2 regions of the Paenarthrobacter sp. NPDC090520 genome follow, and region 2 is predicted to be linked to the other one. Evidence: riboswitches for the same ligand, from Rfam matches in the RefSeq annotation. Region 2 holds a riboswitch; the other holds the start of a gene.
The links. A riboswitch is a leader RNA that binds a small molecule or an ion and turns the genes downstream of it on or off. The one in region 2 is predicted to bind cyclic di-AMP.

Region 1 (4,896 bases), on a different contig from region 2:
TTCCCGCCCCACATATCCCCCTGGTTCCAAGAGTCCCTTCCAGAACCCGAACATCAAGCCTGCTATGAGGTGGCCGGAAGTGCGCCGCCCCTGCGGCAATTTCGACCAGGCCTCGGCCAACTTGTTCCGGCTCGGGCCATCCAGCCCAATATCTGCCGTGTACCAGAAGCCCCCGTAGGCAAGCTCCAGTTGCTTGGCCATAGCGTTCCTCACGGCCACTTCCACGATTGCGATGTCGGCCAAAAGGGCTGCCGAAACGTCACGATCCCAAATATAGAGCTGTCTCGCCAGCGAGTGATCGTAAGAGGCAGCGGCCATGTACGTTGCCATGCGGACTGGGGTGATGGCCTCGTCGAGGGCGCGGCTGTGGGCGCCGTTGGACCAAGTTTGGGCATTGGTCAGTACTCGGCGCTCCTTGCTAGACTGCAGATGAAGTCCCCGGACCCGCCTCTCTGGACATGAGCCATGATGCGGCCGGGGTTTTTTGTACGCCCATTCCAGGTAAGCGGCCGAAACAGAACTCTGCAAAACCATCTTTTCCACAGGCCTCTCACTGAACGGGAAAGACTTTGAGCGCGAGGAACGGCGTGCCGCCGGGGCTGCCCTTGTTGGGCACCGGTCCCGAGGCTAGGCTGGCAGGGCAATGCAAATAATAAGGTTACTGAGGAAGAGGTTTGGCCATGACGAGCTATGACCCCGAAGACGACCCCCAAACGTTCGGCGTCTCCGGCGCCGCTGAACCGGACAGCATCCACGAGGATCCGGATATGCGGCAGGACGAAGACCAAGACCCCGCAGCATCGTCGAATCCGGATCCGGAAGACGGCAACATCACCGGACTGGAGCCGGGCGGCGGAGTACCTCCGGGAGAAACGCCTCCCGGCGAAGGCAGCATGAGCGGCGACCAAGGCCACCAGGAGTAACCGCTCCCACATCAGTCGCCAGGCATCTGTTCCGTTTGTTGGGAAACGGCGAGACAGCGGCTTGGCGGCGATGGGGCGCTATTTCAGCCGCAGGATCTCGCCCAGATCGTAGTCTGCGGGTTCTTCCAGCTGCGAGTAGGTGCAGCCGTCAGGAGTCCGGTCCGGCCGCCACCGACGGAATTGGGTGGTGTGCCTGAAACGGTCGCCCTCCATATAGTCGTACGCCACCTCGATCACGAGTTCGGGGCGAAGCGGAACAAAGGAGAAGTCCTTCCCGGCACTCCACCGGCTTTGGCCACCGGGCATCCTGGATCCCCCGGCGGACTCCTGGTTGGCCCATTCGCCCCACGGATGCTCGGCGAACTCCACCTGGTACGGCTCCAACTCCGCCACCAGGGCTTCCCGCTTGGCCATGGGGAACGACGCCACGACGCCCACATGGTGCAGGCGGCCCGAGTCGTCATAGAGCCCCAGCAACATGGACCCCACAACCTTCGCCGTCTTGTGCCAGCGGAATCCTGCCACCACGCAGTCTGCCGTCCGTTCATGCTTCGTCTTGAACATCACCCGCTTGTTCGGCTGGTAGGTGCCGTCGAGGGGTTTGGACAGCACGCCGTCGAGCCCTGCTCCCTCAAGTTGCACGAACCATTCCTTGGCACGATCAAGGTCGGTGACCGCGGGCGTGACGTACACGGGCGGTTCGGCGTCGGCGAGCGCCTCTTCCAGTGCGGCCCTGCGCTCGGCGAAGGGCTGTCCCGTCAGGTCGTCATCCCCCAGGGCGAGCAGGTCGAACGCTACCAACGAGGACGGCGTCTTCTCTGCGAGCATCCGGACGCGGCTGTCGGCGGGGTGGATGCGCTGCTGCAGGCCCTCGAAGTCCAGACGGTTGCCGGAAATGAGGATAATCTCACCGTCGATCACGCACTTCTCCGGAAGGTTCTTCTGGAGCGCGTCCACGAGTTCGGGGAAGTAGCGGGTCATGGGCTTCTCGTTGCGGCTGCCGAGGACGATCTCGTCCCCATCCTTGAAAACGATGGTCCGGAAGCCGTCCCACTTGGGTTCGTAGTGCCCCACATCGGGGATGGTGGGCACGGACTTGGCGAGCATGGGCGAAACGGGCGGCATCACAGGCAGGTCCATAGATCATGTCTACCGGCCAGTACATGCTCAAAGCTAGTGTTGATCCATGGATTTATTGGCCGTGTTGGCTGCCGTTCTCAGCGGACCCGCTCTCGTTGCGCTCCTTTGGATCTGGACGCGGCGCAGGGACACTAAGCGCCCGGTGAAACGCGCGGCCCTGGCAGGCGTCCTGGGCATCGTGGACGAGATCTACCGCCCCGAAACCCACCAGGCGCACCAGGTACAAAAGGTCCAGCATGAATTGCCGTCTCCGGCTCCAGCGCCGAAGGGTAGGCGATAAGGCCACCTCGAAACCTTGGACGTTCCGTCCGTTACATTAATGTGACTTTACTTCCCTGCTCCTGTACGGTCGAAGGGCGACCCTGATCTCCGCTGGGCCGCTTCCGGGCTGACGCCGAGCTCTGCCGCATCCCGGAATCCGCCAGATCCGCGGCAGAGACGGGGGACCCAGAGTTCCCGGGCCTGAATTCCGCAGGCCCTTGGGGTGAAGCCGCCACGTGCGGCCGGACGGCCTCGTCCGAACCCGACAGCTAACCTCGCAGGCGTTGAGAGGCAATCACCCATGTCCCCAACCATGGATCAGCCGCGCCGTGCCCAGGAGGCCATCGAGCGCACCAAGCCATCCGGACGCCGTCGGGCCCAACCCAGCGGACAGTCCCCCACCAGCGCTGAAAGCACGACGGCGGCACCCGCCGCTGTTGTCAATCCAACCGCGCCTGCGCCCACCGCGCCCATGACGCGCGCGGAGCGCCGCGCGGCCGAGCGCGAGGCAGCCGCCCAGGCTGTCATTGCGCCGGAAGCTTCGGTTTCGGACGATGCTGCGGCTCCTGCCTCAGTCCAGGAACCAAGCACGATCGCGGACGATGCTCCGCGGATCGCGTCGACCACGCCCGGGCCGCCGACGTCTGCGATCCCCGTGGTAAAGCCGGCCGAGCCTGCCTCCGACAAGGAAGCTGCTCCTGCGACGGCCGCCATTCCGACGGCGCAGGCTGCGCCCGCGACTGCCGCCATCCCCGTCGTGCAGCCCGCCGAGCCCACTTCTGAGACCGCTCCCGCGACTGCTGCCATCCCCGTGGTGAAGCCGGCCGAGCCCACCCCTGAGCCCGAACCCGCGACGGCCGCCATTCCGACCGTAGCCGCGCCGGTGCTCCGCAATTCCAATGCCCAGCCTGAGGCCAGCGCCCAGCCGAAGACGCCTGCACAGATTGCCGCCGCCGCAACCGCTGCCGCAGGCCTGGCAAGCCGGCAGGCTACCGCGGCCAAGGCAGCTGATGGTTCACAGCCACGCCGGGCAACCACTTTTCCCGGCACCGCCACGTCAGCCGGCGCGGCCTCGTCGGCCGGCGCGGGCAAGTCGGTTACGGCAAGCAAGTCGGCCTTCGGTTCATTCGGGGCATCGTCCTTCAACCGGGAACCGCATGCCGTCCTGACCAAGGCCGCTTCGGTGAAGACCATGGGCCAGCGCATGGCCGTCGTGGCTGGAGCACTTGGCTTGGTCCTGACGGTGGGTACGGTCAGCCAGGCCCTGGATCTTCCGCTCTTCGGCCAGGACAACCAATCCCAGGAAGCCAGCGGCTCCTCCACGGACGGCGACGGACGGGCAACGGGCACGGCGTCACCCGGCCCCACGCCGTCGTACACCACAGCTTCGTCCACGTCGGCCGCCAAGACCGAAGCCGGGCAGCCCTCAGCCGACCCCGCACCGCCGGCAGCAGAGGCACCCGCTGCCGCGCCGGCGTCGTCCGCGGCTGCTCCCCAGGTTTCGCTGGCAGCCCCGCAGTGGGTACCGTCCACGGCTCCATCGGCTGTTGTCCCGGTGCCCGGCGTAACCTCCCCGGTCCCGAGCCAGCCCGCTCCGCCGTCGGACACCATCACGGCACCGACGCCGACCCCCACCACGACTCCGACGGTCACTCCGACGCCGACGCCCACCCCCACCGAGACGTCGAAGCCGAGGCCGAGCAACAGCCCAAAAGCAAGCAGCGCCCCTGAAACGACTGCACCGACCGTGAGTGTGGACGGTTTGCTGGACCTTGCAAAGGAGGCGCTGAAATGAGCACGCGCATGCCTCGGACCACCACGCACATCGGCTGGCACGGCCGCTATTGCAGCAGCAGCCGGACGGCTGCCTTCCGTCGCCGGATGGGCCGCTGGAGCTGCCAGCGCTTGCGGCGCTCGTAGGACCCACAGCAAGACAATGAGGCAGCCACCCGCGCGGGTGGCTGCCTCATTCGCGTCTCCGCCGCCGGGTCACCCTAACAACCACGCGACCACCAGGAGCGCAGCGACGCAGAGCACGGTGGTGCACAGGATCACGTCCCGCGCCACAACCGTGCCGCGGCCGTAGGGCGAAGCAAAGAGAAACACGTTCTGCCCGGTAGGCAGGGCAGCCATGATGACGCTCGCCAGCAAGTGGTTGCCGTCCAAGCCGAACACAAACCGCGCCAGCACCCACGCCACCACGGGCATGCCTGCGACTTTGAGGAGCGTGGCCACCAAGGTCTCCACCCTCCCGTCCCCCTGCTGCAGCGGCGCTTTACCTGCCAAGGACATGCCGAACGCCAGCAACACCATGGGCACGGCAGCCCCCGCCAGCATGTCGACGGGCTTCTGGACCAGTTCCGGCGCGTGCCACCCGGTCAGTGCCATCACGACGCCAAGCCCGGAGGCAATGATCATGGGGTTGCCCAGCGGCTGGAGGACGACGCGCTTCCAGTGGATCTTTTCGCCACCCGCCAGTCCCAGGATGGTGACGTAGAACGGGGCCAGGACCAGGAGTTGCACCAGGAGGACGGGAGCAACGTGCTGCGCTGTTCCCACGGCATAAAGGGAA
Region 2 (4,896 bases):
CGGCGTAGAAGGAATTGCCGTAGCCCGTAGCCGCGAGGTTCCAGAGGTAGAGGAAGGCTGTCGCCACCAGGAGCCCGGCGGCGGAGGGGCGGACCCAGCGAGCCTGGCGGCCGAAGGCGATGCGGTGGAAGCGCGAGTGCCGGTGGTCCGTGGGCACGGGGTTGCCGGCTTCGGTTTCGATTGCGCTGCTTGGCTGGAGGGCGGTGATCATTTCGCTGCCACCTCGTTGGTCTGGGCGGAGGCTGCCGTCTGAACTGCTTCAGCGGCCGGGACGGCGGCCGCGGCGGGTTCCGCGGGCGTCGCAGCTTGGGCCGGTTTCCGGAAGACCCACAGCCGGAACAACAGGAACCGTGCCACAGTGGCGGTGAGGTTCGCCCCAACCACGGTGGCCACCTCAACCCAGCGGTCCGGCGTCGTGCTTCCATGCACCAGGGCGAGCGCACCGGAGGTGAGCGCCAAGCCGATGCCAAAGACGATCAGCCCTTCGAAGTGGTGCCGTGCGTGGTTGCCGCCGTGGATGCCGAACGTGAAGCGCCGGTTGGCGGCCGTGTTGGCCACAGCAGTGATGATGAGGGCCAGAAAGTTGGCGAGCTGCGGGTCCATGAAGCTGCGGCAGAACAGGAAGATCAGGAGGTAGGCCACCGTTGATGCTGCCCCGATGAAGCCGAAGCGAACCAGTTGCCCGAACAGGCTCGTCCGCGGCGTGGCCTCGGAGGTCCGTGAGGAAGCGGGGAGTGGTCCGCGCGCCAGGGCGGCACGAAGTTCGGGAACGGGGATGCGTCCGGTGACCAGGTCGCGCGTCAGGCGCGCCATTCCGCGCAGGTCGGCCAGTGCGGTACGTACGACGTCGACGCTTGAGTTGGGATCGTCGGTCCAGTCCACGGGGACTTCATGGACGCGGAGTCCGCAGCGTTCGGCGAGGACCAGCAGTTCGGTGTCGAAGAACCAGGCGTTGTCCAGCGTGTGCGGGAGGATCTGGTGGGCAACGTCCGCGCGGATGGCCTTGAAGCCGCACTGCGCGTCGGAGAACCGTGCACCCATGACGGTGTGCAGGAGGACGTTGTAGCTGCGGGACACGAATTCGCGCTTCGGCCCACGGACTACCCGGGAGTTGCGGGAGAGCCTCGTGCCGATGGCCAGGTCCGAGTGCCCGGAGATCAGGGGCGCCAGGAGCGGCGCCAAGGCGGCGAGGTCTGTGGAGAGATCCACGTCCATGTAGGCCAGAACGGGGGAAGGCGACGCGAGCCAGACCTGACGGAGGGCGTTGCCCCGGCCCTTTTCCTCGAAGCGCATGACGGCAATCTCGGGGAGTTCGCGGGCCAGTCGCTCGGCGATCTTCAGGGTGTTGTCCGTGCTTGCATTGTCCGCCACCGTGATGCGGAAGGAATGCGGGAAAGTGTCCACGAGGTGTCCGTGCAGGCGGCGCAGGCATTCCTCGAGGTCCGTTTCCTCGTTGTGGACGGGAACGGTGACGTCCAGGACGGGAACTGTGGTCCGGGTGTCCACGGGAGAGCGCCGCATCTGCCGGTGGGGCAAGGCAGGAGCGGCGGAGTGCCCCGCATGGGCGGGGCTCGGCAGCGCACTGGTGGCTGGATCTATGAGCGTCATGCATCCAGAGTGGATCCGCCGATTGTGAGGGCTTTAGGCGGAAGCTGTGACGGGACTGTGTAACTGTGGCGGCGTCTGGACAGGCGAAAAGCCGCCCCCGGTCCTGCCGTGCGCATCAGTTGGGGTTGATGCGCGCGGCGGGAACAGGAGCGGCTATCGGAAAGCCTGCGGGCTTAGTACCAGTTGTTGGCCAAGTGGAAGGCAAGGGCTGCGGACGGCGAACCGTAGCGTTCCTTGATGTAGTTCAGACCCCACTTGATCTGGGTCTGGTAGTTGGTCTGCCAGTCGGCGCCGGCAGTAGCCATCTTGGAAGCCGGAAGCGACTGGACAATGCCGTATGCGCCGCTGGAAGCGTTGGTGGCCGTGGTGCGCCAGTTGGATTCCTTCTCCCACAGCGTGTTCAGGGCGGTCATTTCGCCCGGTCCCCAGCCGTAGCTGGCCAGGATGCTGGCAGCGTAGGCCTTGGCTGCGGCGGGATCGTCCACGGCCTTGGGCGCGGCAGCGGCGGCTGCAGCTGCTGCTGCCGCCTTGTCAGCGGCAGCCTTGGCGGCGGCGTCGGCAGCAGCTTTCTCGGCTGCGGCCTGTGCTGCAGCCGCCTGGTCTGCTGCGGCTTTGTCTGCGGCAGCCTTGTCTGCAGCTGCCTTGTCGGCGGCGGCCTTCTCGGCTGCAGCTTTTGCGGCCGCTGCCTGGTCCGCTGCGGCCTTGGCCGAAGCTGCACGATCCGCAGCAGCCTTTTCCGCAGCTGCGTCTGAGGCAGCGTTGGCCTTCGGGTCAGACTGTACGGCGGCCTGGGTCTGCGCTGCCTGGCTCAGTTCCGGCAGGTTGAACGCGGCGTTGGCGGCCTGTCCCAGCGAAGCGACGCCGAGTGCGGCGGCAACGACACCTGCTACGACCGACATGCGGTGGCCGGCCTTGCCCTGGCGTGCGGCGTTCTTCAGAACGGCCTGCGACTTGGTCAGGGGAGCATCGTTTTCGTCGCGGTGACGCGCGGAATGGCGCGTCTGATCCTTGAATTCAGACATGTGTGATTACCTCTCAGCGCCTGCGGAGTTAGCTGTCGGGTTCGGATGAGGTCATCCGGCCGCGCGCGTAGCTGCGGCTTCACCCCAAGGGCCGGCGCAATGCCTGGCCCGGAGACTCTGGGTCCCCCGTCTCTGCCTCGATGAGAACGGAACTCCGGGAAGTGGCAGAGCTCGGCGCATCCCGGGTGTGGGCCTCTTGGGGCGACCCACCCTTTCGACGGTACAGGAGGATTTTGCTTAAGTCACATTTAGGTAACAGAGATCACGACGCCGGTGCGTCGCCTTGCCGGTTTCGTTACACCTGTTCGCTTGTCACTGAGGGGAGGCGCAAGGCGAACTCCGTGCGCCCCGGTTTTGAGGTGACTTCGACGCTGCCACCGTGTGCTCCGACGATCGATTCGACAATCGACAGGCCCAGGCCCGACGTGCCCTCCGATCCCGAACGTGCCGCGTCAGCCCGGGCAAAGCGGGAGAAGATGCGGCCTTGGAAATCCGCGGGAATACCGGGCCCGTTGTCCGTCACGGTGACCACTGCACTCCCGTCCGCGCTCAGCATGACGCCGGTGACCACAGTGGTGCCCGGATCGGTGTGCTTGCGGGCGTTGGACAGCAGGTTGGCCAGCACCTGATGAAGTTGCGTGCCGTCTCCGCGGACCGTAATGGGCTCATCCGGAAGCTTGAGCTGCCACACGTGGTCCGGGGCCATGACTTTCTCGTCAGTCACGGTTTCAATGACCAACTGTGTCAGGTCCACGTCCGTGACCTTCAAAGGCTGCCCTTCATCCAATCGGGCCAGGAGCAGCAAATCCTCCACCAGGGTGCTCATCCGCTCCGACTGGCTCTGGACGCGTGACAGCGACTTGCGGCCATCCTCGGTGAAATTCTCGGTCATCCGCAGCATCTCGGTGTAACCCCGGATGGCCGTAAGGGGCGTGCGGAGCTCGTGCGAGGCGTCGGCAACGAATTGCCGGACTTTGGTTTCGCTTTCCTGCCTGGCTTCGAGGGCGCTGGCCACGTTGTTCAGCATCTGGTTGAGGGCGTAGCCCACGCTGCCTACCTCCGTTCCGGGGTGGGAAGCCGACGGGGGTACGCGCACCGCGAGCGCCACCTCGCCGGCATCGAGGGGCAGACGGGAAACCTTGGTGGCCACTTCGGACAGTTGCTCCAGTGGCCGCATGGTCCGCCGGATAATGACGGTTCCGGCCAGCCCAATCAGTACCAAACCACCGAGCGATACGAACACCATGGTCCAGACGAGGGACGCTTCGGTGCTTTGCTTGTCGGCGAGCGGCAGGCCAGTCACGATCACATCCCCATAGGCCGTTTTGACGGCGACCAGGCGGTAGTCGCCATTGGACAGTGAACGGTCAACGGGTCGGTTGTCCAAGGGAAGGTCCAGCAGGACCTGTTTGTCTTCGGCGGAGAGCGTTGCCCGGTTCCCTGAAGCGTCGATGAGCCCGGCGCTGCTGACGGTCGATCCGCTGATCCGCGCATTCAGGGTGCCGGCGCCCTGCCCGCGGGCTTCGAGGGGGTCAGGCCGGCCGTTCGGGTAGCTGGAGGGCGGCCTGCCAAAGTCGTTCGCGCGGCTGGACGCCTGCTCCAATTGCCGGTCCAGTTGCCGGTTGAACACCATGTCCATGGACGCATAGCTCACCACTCCCACCGCCCCGCAGATGGCAACGAGCAGCGCCATGGCTACGAGCACCAGGCGGGTCCGCAAATGCCAGGTGGATGGGTCCAGCCAGCTCCGCTGCGTCTTCCGGGCGACCCCTGAGAGTGTGGTCAAGGTTCAGTCCGCGGGCTTGATGACGTAGCCTGCGCCACGCACGGTGTGGATCATGGGCGGGTGGTTGGCCTCGATCTTCTTGCGCAGGTAGGAGATGTAGAGCTCCACGATGTTCGCCTGCCCGCCGAAGTCGTAGTCCCACACGCGGTCGAGGATCTGGGCCTTGCTGACCACGCGTTTGGGGTTCTCCATGAGGTAGCGCAGGAGCTCGAACTGGGTTGCCGTGAGGGCGATGTCCTCGCCGGCCCGGGTTACTTCGCGGGTGTCCACGTTCAGGGTCAGGTCGCCCACCACGAGTTCTGCGGTGTCCATGGCGGCAACACCTGAACGCTGCACCAAACGGTGAAGGCGCAGCAGGACTTCCTCCATACTGAACGGCTTCGTCACGTAGTCGTCGCCGCCCGCAGCCAGGCCAACGATGCGGTCCTGTACTGCATCCTTCGCGGTGAGGAAGAGAGCGGGGACTTCCGGGGCGAACGC

Region 1: another riboswitch for cyclic di-AMP. It lies ahead of ACIQTZ_RS20885 (hypothetical protein); the one in region 2 lies ahead of ACIQTZ_RS15575 (hypothetical protein).

Annotation. Positions count from the first base shown of each region.
Region 1 covers NZ_JBIVXM010000023.1:61,482-66,377, forward strand. The annotation lists gene ACIQTZ_RS20870 (DUF6480 family protein) at 681-923, shown strand; gene ACIQTZ_RS20875 (ATP-dependent DNA ligase) at 1,002-2,063, opposite strand; gene ACIQTZ_RS20880 (hypothetical protein) at 2,110-2,343, shown strand; cyclic di-AMP (ydaO/yuaA leader) riboswitch at 2,473-2,622, shown strand; gene ACIQTZ_RS20885 (hypothetical protein) at 2,626-4,119, shown strand; gene ACIQTZ_RS20890 (hypothetical protein) at 4,116-4,244, shown strand; gene ACIQTZ_RS20895 (AEC family transporter) at 4,314-4,896, opposite strand, start outside.
Region 2 covers NZ_JBIVXM010000012.1:114,272-119,167, reverse strand. The annotation lists gene ACIQTZ_RS15585 (ArnT family glycosyltransferase) at 1-211, opposite strand, end outside; gene ACIQTZ_RS15580 (glycosyltransferase) at 208-1,608, opposite strand; gene ACIQTZ_RS15575 (hypothetical protein) at 1,782-2,630, opposite strand; cyclic di-AMP (ydaO/yuaA leader) riboswitch at 2,634-2,817, opposite strand; gene ACIQTZ_RS15570 (sensor histidine kinase) at 2,926-4,416, opposite strand; gene ACIQTZ_RS15565 (response regulator transcription factor) at 4,420-4,896, opposite strand, start outside.